2 regions of the Weissella soli genome follow, and region 2 is predicted to be linked to the other one. Evidence: predicted binding sites of a transcription regulator. Region 2 holds the regulator's gene; the other holds the start of a gene.
What was found. The regulator Rex, encoded in region 2, represses fermentation and respiration genes when NADH is low (regulators of the CRP and FNR family bind a similar motif). The targets are predictions, from matches to a motif close to TTGTGAANTANTTCACAA.

Region 1: adhE (bifunctional acetaldehyde-CoA/alcohol dehydrogenase) is a predicted target of Rex. The motif match lies at 3,826-3,843, and genes of this name have one in related genera.

Annotation. Positions count from the first base shown of each region.
Region 1 is NZ_CP017326.1:154,936-162,474, forward strand. It holds gene WSWS_RS00820 (D-2-hydroxyacid dehydrogenase) at 1-56, shown strand, start outside; gene WSWS_RS00825 (peptide ABC transporter substrate-binding protein) at 247-1,872, shown strand; gene WSWS_RS00830 (gluconate:H+ symporter) at 2,218-3,579, shown strand; gene adhE (bifunctional acetaldehyde-CoA/alcohol dehydrogenase) at 3,923-6,634, shown strand; gene WSWS_RS00840 (TrmH family RNA methyltransferase) at 6,780-7,539, shown strand, end outside.
Region 2 is NZ_CP017326.1:1,242,215-1,249,753, reverse strand. It holds gene WSWS_RS06020 (Gfo/Idh/MocA family protein) at 182-1,177, shown strand; gene WSWS_RS06015 (DEAD/DEAH box helicase) at 1,345-2,679, shown strand; gene WSWS_RS06010 (redox-sensing transcriptional repressor Rex) at 2,881-3,525, shown strand; gene WSWS_RS06005 (ABC-F family ATP-binding cassette domain-containing protein) at 3,647-5,590, shown strand; gene WSWS_RS06000 (hypothetical protein) at 5,603-6,085, shown strand; T-box leader at 6,148-6,363, shown strand; gene WSWS_RS05995 (SAM hydrolase/SAM-dependent halogenase family protein) at 6,409-7,251, shown strand; gene WSWS_RS05990 (ECF-type riboflavin transporter substrate-binding protein) at 7,286-7,539, shown strand, end outside.

The DNA of each region.
Region 1 (7,539 bases), 600 kb from region 2:
ATGCCGGTGTCGCCTTTTATAATGGCGAATTACCAAGTCAAAACGTTGAATTATAAGTCTTGGAACAGTTTATTGGGGATGACTCAATAAACTTTTTTTTTGACTAACCGCTTATTTACTAATAACAAAATGAGTAAAATGCATCTAAAATTAAAAAACAATTAGACAAATGATTTATGGTTATGTTAAGATACTCTCAACGAATTTTAAAAATAATAAGATATAGAAATTCAGGAGATGAAGTGTATGAAGCAATTGGGGAAAACAGCTGTATTGCTGGCATCGGTTGCGATGCTTGGGAGTGTAGCGGTGCCTGCGACGACGGCATCAGCAGCTGGTAAGACAATTAATTGGTCAGAAATTGCCGATTTGCCAACGATGGATCCTTCAAAGTCGACAGATACAGTTTCTGCAGACGCACTGGCAGCGACGAGCTTGCCACTGGTACAATTCGGTAAGAATAATAAGATTGAATTTGAAGCAGCGAAGAGTTATGAGAAATCAAAGGATGGGTTGACCTATACCTTCCACTTGCGTAAGAACTTGAAGTGGGCTAATGGCGACAAGTTGACGGCCAAGGATTTCGTCTATGGCTGGCAACGCTCAATTAATCCAAAAACTGCTTCAGAATATGCCTACTTGTTTGACGGGGTGAAGAACGCCAATGCCATTCAAGCGGGGACAGCCAAAGTAGCTGATTTGGGTATTTCAGCGACTGATGATTATACATTGAAGGTGACTTTGGAAAAGGCTGTGCCATACTTCTTACAAGTCATCACGATGCCTGTCTTCTTCCCACAAAGTCAAACCTTTGTGGAAAAGCAGGGTGATAAGTACGGGACTTCCGCCGCAACTTACTTATCAGCTGGTCCATATAAGTTGACTGGTTGGAATGGTTCAAACCAAAAGTATGCCTATGTTAAGAATACTAACTATTGGGATAAGCAAGATGTGAAGACGAAGAAGATTAATGTGCAGATCATCAAGGACCAAAACACTGGTTATAACTTGTATCAAGGTAAAAAATTAGACTTCACGACTTTATCACCAGATCAAGTGAAGAGTTCAAAGACAAAGAAGGCTTATACGCAAATCAAGCAAGGTGCAACACAAATGTTGCAGTTGAATGAAGCAAAGGTCAAGGCCTTCAAGAACCTCAAAGTACGTCAGGCCATCTCATATGCCATTGACCGTAAGACTTTGGCTAATAACATCGTGACTGGTGCAGCTGTACCGGCCAAGAGTTACACACCAACTGGCCTAGCCAAGGATCCAAACACAGGTAAGGATTTTGCCAAGGGTGCCGCAGTCAAGGGTGCCATCTCATATGACAAGAAGAAGGCCGCTAAGTTGTTTAAGGCTGGTTTGAAAGAAGTCGGTATCTCAAAGTTGAAGATTACCTTGCTGACAGATGACGATGATTCATCAAAGCGCGTGGCACAATTCTTGCAACAACAATTGGAAGACCACTTGAAGGGACTGACGGTGACTATTAAGTCAGTTCCTAAGAAGCAACGTTTGGCTTTGAGTACTGCCAAGGACTTCGATATGGTTAACTTTGGTTGGCTAGCTGATTATCCTGACGCCTCATCATTCTTGGATTTGTACACTTCTGATGCTTCATATAACTATGGTAGCTGGAAGAACACAACCTTTGACAGTGTGATGGCAGATACTAAGGACAAGGATGCCAACAACGCCAAAGCCCGTTATGCCGACTTTAAGAAGGCTGAACAAACCCTTGAAAAGGATATGGGTGTGGTCCCAATGTACTATCGTTCAACGGCAGCTTTGAAGAACACTAAGGTCAAAGGTGTGATCTTTAATCCGACCGGTGCGCCATACAATTTCAAGTACGCAGTTAAAAAGTAAGCACAACACAATTTAATGCTGAATTTCATAGCACGACGGATGAGTCTGACGATATATGTCAGGCTTTTTCTATTCGTTTTCAAGAAAAAAATGTAAAAAAGGGGCACTGTTTCGATAGAAAAATATCACACAATGATGAAATATTAATAGTTACAGGTGCCTATGGGCCGGCAAATTTTAGCAAAAATGGTTTATTTACTAATTTTTTTAGAGTTTTAAAAAAACAATGTAATTTTTTTAATACACATGAAAGCGGTTTCATGTTACTATTAATAAGTTGATTGGTAAGTTTTGTAGTTGAGAGCTTTTAAACTTACATATTGGGGGTTTTTTGGGGAGAGTAAAATGGGATCACTATTAGTTCTATTTGCCGGCATATTATTGCTGCTATTTTTGATTATCAAGGTCAAGATGAATACATTCATCGCTTTGATTTTGACAGCTTCACTCGTAGGTTTGGGATTAGGAATGAAGCTAGAACAAATTCCAGTATCCATCCAAACGGGAATCGGTAACTCACTTGGTGAGTTGGCGATTGTCTTCGGTTTTGGAGCGATGCTTGGACGTTTGGTTGCTGATGCCGGTGGTGCACACCGTATCGCAAATACGTTAATTAATATTTTTGGTAAGAAGCGCGTCCAAATTGCCGTGATGGTAGCTTCATTCATCATTGGTATTGCGTTGTTCTTTGAAGTGGGTATGGTTATCTTGATTCCGATTGTCTTTGCAATCGCGCTGGAATTGGGTGTGCCTTTGCTAACTTTGGGAATTCCAATGGCCGCTGCGTTGTCAGTAACGCACGGTTTCTTGCCACCACACCCAGCGCCAACTGCTATTGCAGGTGCGTTGGGGGCTAACACGGGTAAGGTTTTGCTTTACGGTTTGATCGTTGCGATTCCAGCAGCCATCATCGCCGGACCATTGTTTTCTAAGTTAGCTCAGAAATTTGCCCCAGAGGCCTTTACAGTTAAGACCAAGTTGACGGCCTTTGGTGAAGTTAAGCAATTCAAGACAGAAGAGACACCATCATTTGGATTGTCAATTTTGACAAGCTTGTTCCCAGTTATTTTGATGGGAATTGCGACAGTTTACACCGTCATCTTCAATGACGGTCAACCATATGCTAAGCCACAAGGGTTCATGGAGTCACTCGTTGCCTTCTTTGCCAACCCCGTGGCCGCGATGATTTTGTCATTGCTATTTGCTCTATGGTCAATGGGTTGGAAGCAACGCCGTACTTCAAAAGAAATTGCCGAAACAGTTGAAGATGCCACTAAGTCAATTGCGATGTTGTTGTTGATTATTGGTGGTGGTGCTGCCTTTAAGCAAATCTTGATTGATGGTGGTATTTCTAACCAAATCGCACAAATGTTTGCCCACTCAAGTATTTCACCATTGATCTTGGCATGGATTATTACAGTAATCCTGCGAATCGCTTTGGGTTCAGCTACGGTTGCTGCCTTGACAGCTGCCGGGTTGGTACAACCATTGATGGCCGCCGCTGGTATCGATCCTGCTTTGATGGTTTTGGTAATCGGGGCCGGTTCATTGGCCGCATCCCACGTCAACGACGCTGGTTTCTGGATGTTTAAGGAATACTTTGATTTGGATGTTAAGCAAACACTTAAGATCTGGACTGTTCTAGAAACAGTGATTTCCGTAGTTGGTTTGATTATTGTTTTGCTGCTAAACATGATCGTACATTAATGCATAAATGATTAACGCTATTGCTCACGAGATGGAGTGATAGCGTTTTTTGTAAAATGGCAGGAATTTTGCTGGTTCGATCCAAATAGACGACACCTTAATTGTATCCGCTTTCATTGCTTATTTATTAGGTTTTTCAGGTTTTAAGTTCATATAATCACAAGATGATCAAAGTGGTTTAAAAAGCCATTATTATAGTCTTTGTGACGATAAAAAATTTTTAGATAAAAAAGTATTGACATGACTTTGTGAAGTGTTATACTAATATTGTTCAAAGATGAGCAAACGAAAATATTGGTTATAGACTCACTATAGAAATTTAAAGAATTAGGAGATTACCGACATGACTGAAGGTACTACTGCTACACCTCTAAAGAAGGTTAAGAAAGTTTTGACGCCCGAAGAGCGTGCTGCTCGTAAGGAAGCGGCTGAAATTATGATTCAAGAACTTGTTACCAAGGCACAAGTGGCTTTGGAAGAGTTCTCACAGTTAAACCAAGCACAAGTTGATAAGATTGTTGCCGCCATGGCCTTAGCCGGATCAGAAAATTCATTATTGTTAGCACACGAAGCGCATGATGAAACTGGTCGTGGGGTTGTTGAAGACAAGGATACCAAGAATCGCTTCGCTTCAGAATCTGTTTATAATGCAATTAAAAACGATAAGACAGTTGGTGTGATTAGCGAAGATAAGATCACTGGCAAGGTCGAATTAGCTGCACCGCTTGGGATTTTGGCAGGAATTGTGCCAACGACCAATCCAACGTCAACCGCTATTTTCAAGTCAATGTTGACGGCCAAGACGCGTAACACGATTATTTTCTCATTCCACCCACAAGCACAACGTTCATCGATTCATGCGGCTAAGATCGTCTATGATGCAGCCGTTGCCGCTGGTGCACCCAAGAATTTCATTCAGTGGATTGAAAAGGGTTCAATTGAAGCCACAACGGCTTTGATGCAAAATCCACATATCGCTTCAATCTTAGCAACAGGTGGTCCCGCCATGGTCCACGCTGCGTTGACATCAGGTAACCCATCAATGGGTGTCGGTGCCGGTAATGGCGCTGTGTTTATTGATGCGACTGCTAATGTCGATCGGGCGGTTGAAGATTTGCTGCTATCAAAGCGTTTTGATAACGGTATGATTTGTGCCACTGAAAACTCGGCTGTGGTGCATGCTGCCATTTACGATGAGTGGATGAAGAAGATGGAAGACCAGGGCGCCTTTAGGGTTGCTAACAAGGATTTTCCTAAGGTAGCCGATGCTGTTTTCCAACCAAATGCAGAAGGTTTTGGAGTGCAAGGCCCCGTTGCTGGTATGTCAGGTGCATGGATTGCTGATCGTGCTGGTATCAAGTTACCAGCAGATAAGGATGTTTTGTTGTTCGAATTGGATAAGAAGAACATTGGTGAAGCCTTATCATCAGAAAAGTTAAGCCCATTGTTGTCAGTTTACAAAGTGGCATCACGTGAAGAAGGTATCGAAGTGGTACGGGCGTTGCTCAATTACCAAGGTGCTGGGCACAACGCTGCCATCCAAATTGGTGCGCAAGATGACCCATTCGTTAAGGAATATGCTGATGCCGTTGAAGCATCACGTATCTTGGTGAACCAACCTGACTCAATTGGTGGTGTTGGTGATATTTACACTGATGCAATGCGTCCATCATTGACGCTGGGAACTGGATCATGGGGGAAGAATTCATTGTCACACAATCTTTCAACTTATGACTTGTTGAACATTAAGACGGTTGCCCGTCGCCGTTCACGTCCACAATGGGTTCGTTTGCCTAAGGACATTTACTACGAGTCAAATGCTATTACTTACTTACAGGAATTACCAAATGTCGACCGCGCATTTATCGTGGCTGATCCAGGAATGGTGCAATTTGGTTTTGTCGATAAGATTTTGAATCAATTTGCTTTGCGTGAAGATCAAGTGAAAACATCCATCTACGGCTCTGTTAAGCCTGATCCAACCATTGGTCAAGCCATTGACATTGCTCGTCAAATGGCGGAATTTAAGCCTGATACAGTTGTTTTGATCGGTGGTGGTTCTGCTCTGGACGCGGGTAAGATTGCACGCTTCATCTATGAGTACTCAGCGAGTCATGAGGGTATCTTGCAAGATGATGCTGCTTTGAAGGATTTGTTCAAAGAATTGGCACAAAAGTTCATGGACATCCGTAAGCGAATTGTCAAGTTTGAACACCAGAGCCTGACCCAAATGGTTGCGATCCCAACGACTTCAGGGACTGGTTCAGAAGTGACACCGTTTGCGGTGATCACTGACGATGAAACACACATTAAGTACCCATTGGCTGACTATGAATTGACACCGCAAGTGGCAATCATTGATCCTGAATTCGTGATGACCGTGCCTAAGCGGACAGTTGCTTTCTCAGGAATGGATGCCTTGTCACACGCCTTGGAATCATATGTTTCCGTGATGAACTCAGAATTTACCCGTCCCTGGGCTTTGCAAGCCATCAAGTTGGTCTTTGAAAACTTGGAGACCTCATACAAGTACGATCCAAAGAACCCAACCAAAGAAGGTCAAGAAGCACGTTCAAAGATGCATTACGCCGCTACCTTAGCAGGGATGTCATTTGCCAATGCCTTCTTGGGCATTAACCATGCTTTGGCCCACAAAACAGGTGGTGCCTTCGGCTTGCCACACGGTTTGGCCATTACCATTGCGATGAATCATGTGATCAAGTTCAACGCTGTTACTGGTAATGTGAAGCGGACACCGTTCCCTCGTTATGAGACTTATACTGCCCAAGCAGATTACGCTGACATTGCACGTTTCTTGGGCTTGCAAGGTAAGGATGATGCAGCCTTAGTCGATGCGTTGACTAAGAAGATTGCCGCTTTGGCAGCCGCTTTGGACATCGATACCACTTTGTCTGGAAATGGTGTCTCAAAGAAGGACTTTGATGCTGCACTGGATGAGATTACTGAGTTGGCCTACGATGACCAAACAACACCGGCTAACCCACGGCAGCCTCGTTTGGAAGAATTGCGTCAATTGTTCATTGATCAATTTTAACCAGTCATTTAACAAAGAGATTTTATAAATTACGAGCAGGTACCCTGTTTGCAAAAGCTTGCTGAGTCATCGACGACTTAGCAAGCTTTTTGCGATATTAAACATAAGTAAGGTAATTTGTAGGTTTCTATCGTATAATGGAGATATGGAAAATATTACATCAGCTCAAAACGCCCGGGTGAAAAGCTGGGCAAAGTTACAAACGAAAAAAGGCCGTCAAGCAAGCCAAACTTATTTGTTAGACGGTTGGCACTTAGTACAAGAAGCAATTAATCACGACGGGAAGTTGCATGCTGTAATGGCAACAGCAGAGCAATTGGAAGCCCACATGGCCGATGTGCCACATGGTGTTCCAATCTTTCAAATTACCGACGACATTGCGAAGAAGTTGTCTGATTTAGTGACGCCACAAGGCATTTTTGCCGAAGTGACGATGCCATCAGCGACACGTGACCCACACTTCATTCATGATGGTGCCTGGTTATTCTTGGATGGCATTCAAGATCCTGGTAATGTCGGTACCATGGTTCGTACAGCAGATGCTGCGGGCTTTGCGGGGGTTGTTTTTGGTGAAGGATCAGTTGACATGTACTCACCAAAGGCCTTGCGTGCAATGCAAGGTTCTCAGTTCCACGTGCAAACCACCACTGGTGATTTGAAGGAGTGGACCACAGCCTTTGTTGACAACGGTATCAACGTTTACGGTACCCAATTAGATCCAGAAGCCGCTGATTTGTTCATGGTTGAGCCACAAACGCAATTTGGTTTGATTATGGGTAATGAAGGTCAAGGCATGGACGCTGAATTGGCTGCAGCGACATCCCAAAACTTATACATTCCATTGACTGGGCAAGCCGAGTCATTGAATGTAGGGGTCGCGGCAGGTATCGCGATGTTCGCTTTGA
Region 2 (7,539 bases):
GCAGATGGAAAAGGTGATGTTGATGCGCATGCTAGCACCACTGAATTTCGATGAAAATACACAAAAAATCAAGTAAACGAATTATCCAGGACGGACACTGCTCGCAGTGTTCGTTTTTTGTTTCGACAGGAAATGCAGTTCAGTCTATAATGGAGGTATTCAAAGAAAAGAGGGCCTCAACATGACACTTAAGTTGGGAACGATTGGTACAAATTGGATCACACAGATGTTTGTCGAAGCTGCGCATATCACTGGGGAATATGCATTGTCAGCCGTTTATTCACGACATTCTGACTCTGGGGCGGCTTTTGCTGATAAATTTGAGACAGAAGCTACCGTCTATACTGATTTAAATGAATTTTTTAATAGTGGGATCGATGTTGTCTACATTGCCTCACCGAATGGGTTACATTTTGCGCAGGCAGCTGAAGCACTTAAAGCTGGGGTTGAAGTTATCGTTGAAAAGTCAGCGTTTGATAATACCAAGCAATATGAAGCCATCTATACCTTGATGCGTGAAAATAACGTCCACGTGTTTGAAGCTGCCCGGCACATTCAACAAGCAAACTTCAAGGCGATTGCTAAGAAGATTGGCGAGATGGAGCATATCTCCGGGGCAACATTTGTTTATGAAAAGTATTCTTCACGCTTTGATGCTTACCTGGCTGGTGAAAATCCCAACGTCTTGAATCGTGAGTTTTCAGCGGGGGCACTTGCTGATTTAGGGGTCTATCCTTTGTATGCCGCGATTGCACTGTTTGGGATGCCTAAGAGTTCACACTATTTTGCAACCTTGTTGAATAATGATACTGATGGTCGTGGGACAGCGATTTTGCGTTATGCAGACTTTGATGTCACCTTGATTTTTGGTAAGGGTGCCAACTCATACTTGCAATCAGAGATTCTAGGGTACCGTGATACCATCATCATTGATAACATCGCGGAACTTGAAGAAGTGATTTATGACGATGGTCAGGGCTCACGCACGGTTATTTCAACACCAGCACCAGCGAATCCAATGGTTGAAGAGGCCCGGCTCTTTGCAGCAATTATCAACGAACCAGTTGCCAATGAAGCACGTTATAATGAATTGTTGTTGACCAGTCAACGCGTTAACGCCGTTTTGACAAACCTACGAAAAGATGCAGGAGTGGTCTTCCCATCAGATCCAGCCTAAGCTATCAGTGAAATGTCGTCCATTATAGGACGACATTTTTTTGTGTTCCGACCAGTGAAAGTGCCTTAGTCAGCAAGAATTTCAACGTCATTCATGATAGAATAGTAAGTATCGATTAGAACGCGTGGATGCGACCATCCAATCAAGAGAGAATTAAGGAAAATTATATGCATGAATTATTTGCGAATCGTTTGGTAACAATCGGGTTCACTAAATTAACCCCCATTCAAGAAGCTGTGGCGACACCATTAGCTGAAGGGGCTTCGATTGACGCTTTGGCGCCAACGGGAACTGGGAAAACCCTTGCGTTTACTTGGCCACTTTTACCAAACCTACAGCCTGGGGATGGTGAGCAATTGCTAATCTTGGCACCTTCACAAGAGCTGGCGATGCAATCAACCCGGGTAATCCGGGAATGGGCAACTTTGCTGGACTTAAAGGTCCTGGCCTTAACGGGTGGTGCCAATGTTAAACGACAAATCGAGTCATTGAAGAAGCACCCAGAGATTATCGTGGGTACGCCTGGTCGAGTCGCTGAGTTGGTCCACAATGGTAAGCTTAAGCTAGCCCGGTTGCGGACACTCCTTTTAGATGAAGCGGATGTTTTGTTACGTGAAGAAACGGCTGATCAGATTGATGGTATCTGGGATGCGATTAATGATTCTGAGGTACAAGTGGCCTTATTTGGGGCGACAGAGGTTGACCCAACGGTCGCGGCCGGTTTGTTTGATCGCGAATTTGAACGTATTGATCGACGGGATGTCCCAATGCCCACATCGATTACGCATGAATTTTGGCCAACCGCCAATGACCAACGGACGAAACGCTTACGCCAATTAGCTTCACGTAAGAATTTTCAAGCCATGATCTTCTTTAACACGACTAAGGCATTGAAGACAACGGCTAGTTACTTAGCCCATGAACACGTGGCAATGGCCACCTTGGTCAGTGGTGATTCGAGTTCAACCCGGGCGAAGTCATTGGAAAACTTCCGCAATGGCAAAGCTAAATTTTTGCTGACTACGGATGTGGCAGCGCGTGGGTTGGATATCGCCGATTTGCCAGCAGTGGTGAACTTTGATTTGCCACGTAATGGGGAAACCTATACACATCGTGCCGGGCGTACTGGGCGTATGGGTAAAGCTGGCTTGGTGTTAACGCTTGGTAACGATCATGATTTGCGTGATTTAAAGCGGTTAGTTAAGGTTGAAATCGCCACGACAAATGGTCAAGAGGCGCGTCGTCATGACGAACCAAGGGAAAGTGTTCAGACCACCCCACGATCAGCGACGCCAGATGTGAAGAAAAAGCGGCTAGTTTCGAGTGTGCAGGCTTTTGATGATGCTGCAGCGGTGGTTGAGGCAAAGCCAACCCCAGTTAAAAAGGTCCGTCCTGGCGTGAAAAAGGTCGAAGTCGTTTCACGAGTGGATCGTTTTGAAAAGGAAAAGAAGGCTAAGCGTAAGCATTCTAAGAACAAAGGTAAGCCTAAAAGTCATAATTAATTGACAGTATTTACAAATATTTTATGTTTATTGTTTCACAAATAGTAAATATATGATAAACTAAGTTTGTGTAATATTCACAAACTTTTTTTGATGCTATGAGTCTAAAAATTGTGTGATTTAGCATCGCTTTCATAGTTAATTAGCAGGCGATTCAGTTAAAATATTAATAAAATTTTGAGAGATAGGAACAGATATAATATGGCAGAACATGAAATTCCACGCGCTACTGCAAAGCGCTTACCAATTTACTACCGTTATTTAAAGTTGTTGTTAGATGCAGGTACCACCCGAATTTCATCAACAGAACTTTCAGATGCGGTGAAATTTGATGCTGCAACCATTCGCCGTGACTTCTCATACTTTGGTGCGTTGGGTAAACGTGGCTATGGCTATGACGTTAAAGCCTTATTGGCCTTCTTTTCAGAAGTATTAAATCAAGAAGACTTAGCATCGGTCGCTTTAGTTGGGGTCGGAAACTTGGGGCAAGCCCTATTGAACTACAACTTCCATCAAAGCTCTAATGCGCGCATTTCAGCGGCGTTTGATGTTAATCCTGACATTGTAAACACCATCAAATCAGGGGTTCCCGTCTACAGCCTCGATGATTTAGAAAAGCAAATTTCAGATCAACGGATTGAGGTGGCAATTTTGACAGTGCCTGCGACCGTTGCTCAAGACATTGCGCATCGGTTAGAGGCATGTGGCGTGAAGGGTATTCTTAATTTTACGCCCTTGCGTTTAGATGTTTCCAAGGATGTTTTAGTGCAAAACGTCGACTTGACGAATGAACTACAAACATTGTTATACTTCATCAATAACTTTAGTGCTGACGAAGCCAAGTAATTGCTTGAAAACCACATTTTAGCGGCTGCTAAGGTGTGGTTTTTCAGTTGGCATGGTACACTAATTAGATATAGATACAAGAAACAAGAAACCACTCAGACAGTGGTTGTTAGAGGTAAGCATGATTATTTTACAAGCTAGTAATGTCGCACGTCGTTTTAGCGGGGTCACATTCTTTGATAATATCTCAATGCAAGTGCAAGAGGGTGCTCGAGTCGGCCTAGTCGGCCGTAACGGAGCTGGTAAGTCAACTTTGTTGAAGATGCTCATTGGGGAAACCCAACCTGATGAGGGGATCATTTCGATGAAGAAGGGACTCAAGCTGGCTTATTTGGCGCAAAATTCGGGACTTACTTCTGATAAGAGTGTCTACAATGAGATGTTAGACTCGTTTGCGGCAGTTCGTGCGATGGAACAAAAAATGCGTGCATTGGAGATCGACATTGCCAATACCACAGATTATGAATCAGTTGCATATCAAAATTTGTTGCGGCAGTACGATCAATTACAATATGATTTCAATGCCAGCAATGGCTATGGCTATGAATCGACGATTCGTAGCTTTTTACAGGGATTTGATTTTGACGAGAGTTTCTATGATCGCAAGGTGGCCTCATTATCAGGTGGGCAACGTACGCGTTTAGCGATTGCCAAGCAATTATTAGAAACGCCAGATTTGCTGATTTTGGATGAACCAACCAATCATTTGGATATGAAGACCTTGACCTGGTTAGAAAATTACCTCCAGAATTATCGTGGTGCGCTCCTGATTGTTTCACACGATCGTTATTTCTTGGATCGGGTAGTTACAGAAGTATATGACATGCACTCTGGCCAGCTGGATCACTATACGGGGAATTATTCGACGTATATGGCGAAAAAAGCAGCCAAGGTTTTGGCCGAGCAAAAAGCGTTTAATAAGCAACAAGAAGAAATTGCAAAGTTAGAAGACTTTGTGAATCGCAATATCGTTCGGGCTTCAACGACAAAACGAGCACAGTCGCGTCGGAAGCAGCTAGCCAAAATGGAACGCTTGGAGGCACCTAAGAACGAATCTGGTGTTGCCCATATTACCTTCAGTGCCAAGGAAGAGTCAGGTAATGAAGTATTACGGGTGCGTGATGTGAAGTTAGGTTATGATTTGCAAAATATTTTAGCCGAGCATCTCAATATGGACGTCGATAAGCAACATGCGGTTGCTTTAGTTGGACCAAATGGTATTGGTAAATCCACCTTCATTAAAACGTTGCTGGGTAAGTTACCCTTATTGGGTGGCACGATTAAACTTGGGGCCAACATCTCAATTGGTTATTACGATCAAGAACAACAAACCCTTGACCCTAATAAAACAGTGCTTAATTCAGTTTGGGATTTGCATCCAACCACACCAGAAAAAGATATTCGCTCAATTTTAGGTTCGTTTTTGTTCTCAGGCGATACCGTTGAGAAAAAGGTGAGTGCCTTATCAGGTGGCGAAAAAGCCCGCTTGTTGTTAACCGTTTTGGCGATGAATCAAGATAATTTCTTAATTTTGGACGAACCAACAAATCACTTAGATATCGATTCACGTGAAGTGTTAGAAACCGCATTGAATGAATATAATGGGACGATTTTATTTGTGTCACATGACCGTTACTTTATCAATGAAGTGGCGACTGAAGTGGTTGAACTAGCACCCACGGGAGCGACTTTCTATGATGGTGATTATGATTATTACCTTGAGAAAAAAGCAGCCGATGAACAAAGTGTTGCGCAAGAAAGTCCAACTGGTGAGGCAACGACAACCGGTATCGTGGTTGACTATCAGCAAAGTAAGGAACGGGCTAAGGAACAGCGTAAATTAGAACGGGCCATTACCAATGCTGAAGAGCAAATGACGGTATTAGCTGACCAACAAACTAAATTAACCGAGGCATTAAATGCGCCGGAAAATAGCAGTGATCTAGGTAAATTAACCGAAATTAACAATGAAATTGAAAAAGTGAACGCTGAATTAAGTGACGTTGAGGAAGCATGGGCTGAAGCTTCAATGGCCTTAGAAGAATTTTTGGCAGAAGTAGAATAGTGAGGGTGGCAAATGTTATTGTCAGGAAATGATTTGATTGAAAAAGTGACCAACGATACGTTTGTGCACCAAACTTGGACGGCAGCGGATCAAGCAACGATTGTGTTGGATACGATGTTTACTTTTGTCCAAAAACATCTTGCCGCGGGTGATTTGTTGAGTGTTGAAACGTTAGTGAGTGGTGATGAGCCGATTCATTTAGCGTTAGAAACGAATTTGGTGAATTTGCCGATTCGGTATGCTAATCAATTAGGGAAAATCGTGATCAATGATCCTGAGGCTGAGGTGAATCTGTATATGTATGTCGAGCATCCGTTGGTGACTCATTCGGGGATGCGTATTGAATTAGCAGCATCGGTCGCGGCTTATCTAGATGACCCAGATTCAGTCAATGCCAAAATTTCAGAGTTCTATAATCGTGAATTACAAACGATTAATGAAGCGGTACTCGCGGCGACCGAAATGGCAGCAGCAGATGATGACGCTGCAAAATAAGCGTCTTGCTTAATGGGCATTGACAAAGAATGTTTTTTAAATTATAGTAAATCTCATAGTTTTTTAATGTGTTGAAGGATGAGTAAGTTACCAAAGTTTTCCAGAGAGTGTGCAAATGGTGTAAGCACATAAACGGGTGTTGCTGAAGATGGTCTGGAGCATTGATGATATTGAAGGTAACGAAATATCAGGGTGGTGCCTTATAGCTACTTAAGTTAATTACCGGGGTTGATGGTAATTATAAATTGAGGTGGTACCGCGTTGATGACGTCCTCTATGATTTTTTTAGATCATAGAGGTTTTTTTGTATTAAAGGAGCAATTATGGGAAAATATCTAGTACTGCAAACTGATTTTGGTCGCCAAGATGGAGCCGTTTCTGCCATGTATGGTGTCGCGTATGGTGTTAGTGATGAGATCACCGTGGCAGATTTGACACATGGCATCACCCCATTTAACATTTTTGAAGGGTCATTTCGATTGGCTCAGACGGTTAAATATTGGCCTAAGGGCACGGTGTTTGTTTCGGTCATTGATCCTGGTGTCGGCTCAAAGCGGTTATCATTGCTGGCAAAGTTAAAAACAGGTCAATACGTTGTGACCCCAGATAATGGGACGCTGACGCACTTAGCGCTGGAATACGGGATTGAAGCAGTCCGAGTCATTGATGAAACGGTCAACCGGTTACCTGGATCAGAAAAATCAGCAACGTTCCACGGCCGAGACATTTATGCCTATAATGGGGCCCGACTTGCGGCTGGGTTGATGACATTTGAAGCAGTCGGTCGTGAACTGAATCCAGCTGATATTGTGACCTTGCCAACCCATCTGCCAGAGATTATTGATGGTAAGTTGACGGGAAATATCGACATTACGGATGTTAATTTTGGCTCACTCTGGTCAAATATTCCAGAACACATCTGGACAGAAGAATTTAAGGCACAATTGGGTGACTGGTTTGAGGTGCGCATTTATCACCAAGCCGAATTACAATATAGCAATAAGATTCAATACGTTAAGACTTTTTCAGATGTTCATCCGGGTGAATCATTGATTTATATCGATTCAGTTTACACCGTTGGTTTTGCGATTCGAATTGGTAATTTCGCCACTGCCAACCATGTCACGGCAGGGCCAGATTGGTCTGTTGAAATTAAGCGCGTTTAATTAAGATTTTTTTGCGAAGAAGAGGAGTTGTATTATGAAGTTATCTACTCGTAACGTCGTTGCTACTGGAATTGGGGCGGCGGTATTCTTTATTTTATTCAAGTTTGTCGCGATCCCAACCGGAGTCGCTAACACGCAAATCAATGTTGCCGAGGCTTGGTTAGCATTGATTACTGCCATTTTTGGACCGATTGTTGGGGCTTTGGTGGCCTTTATTGGTCACACGTTGAATGATGCTGTTTCGTATGGTTCCGTCTGGTGGTCGTGGGTGATTGCCGATGCATTGTT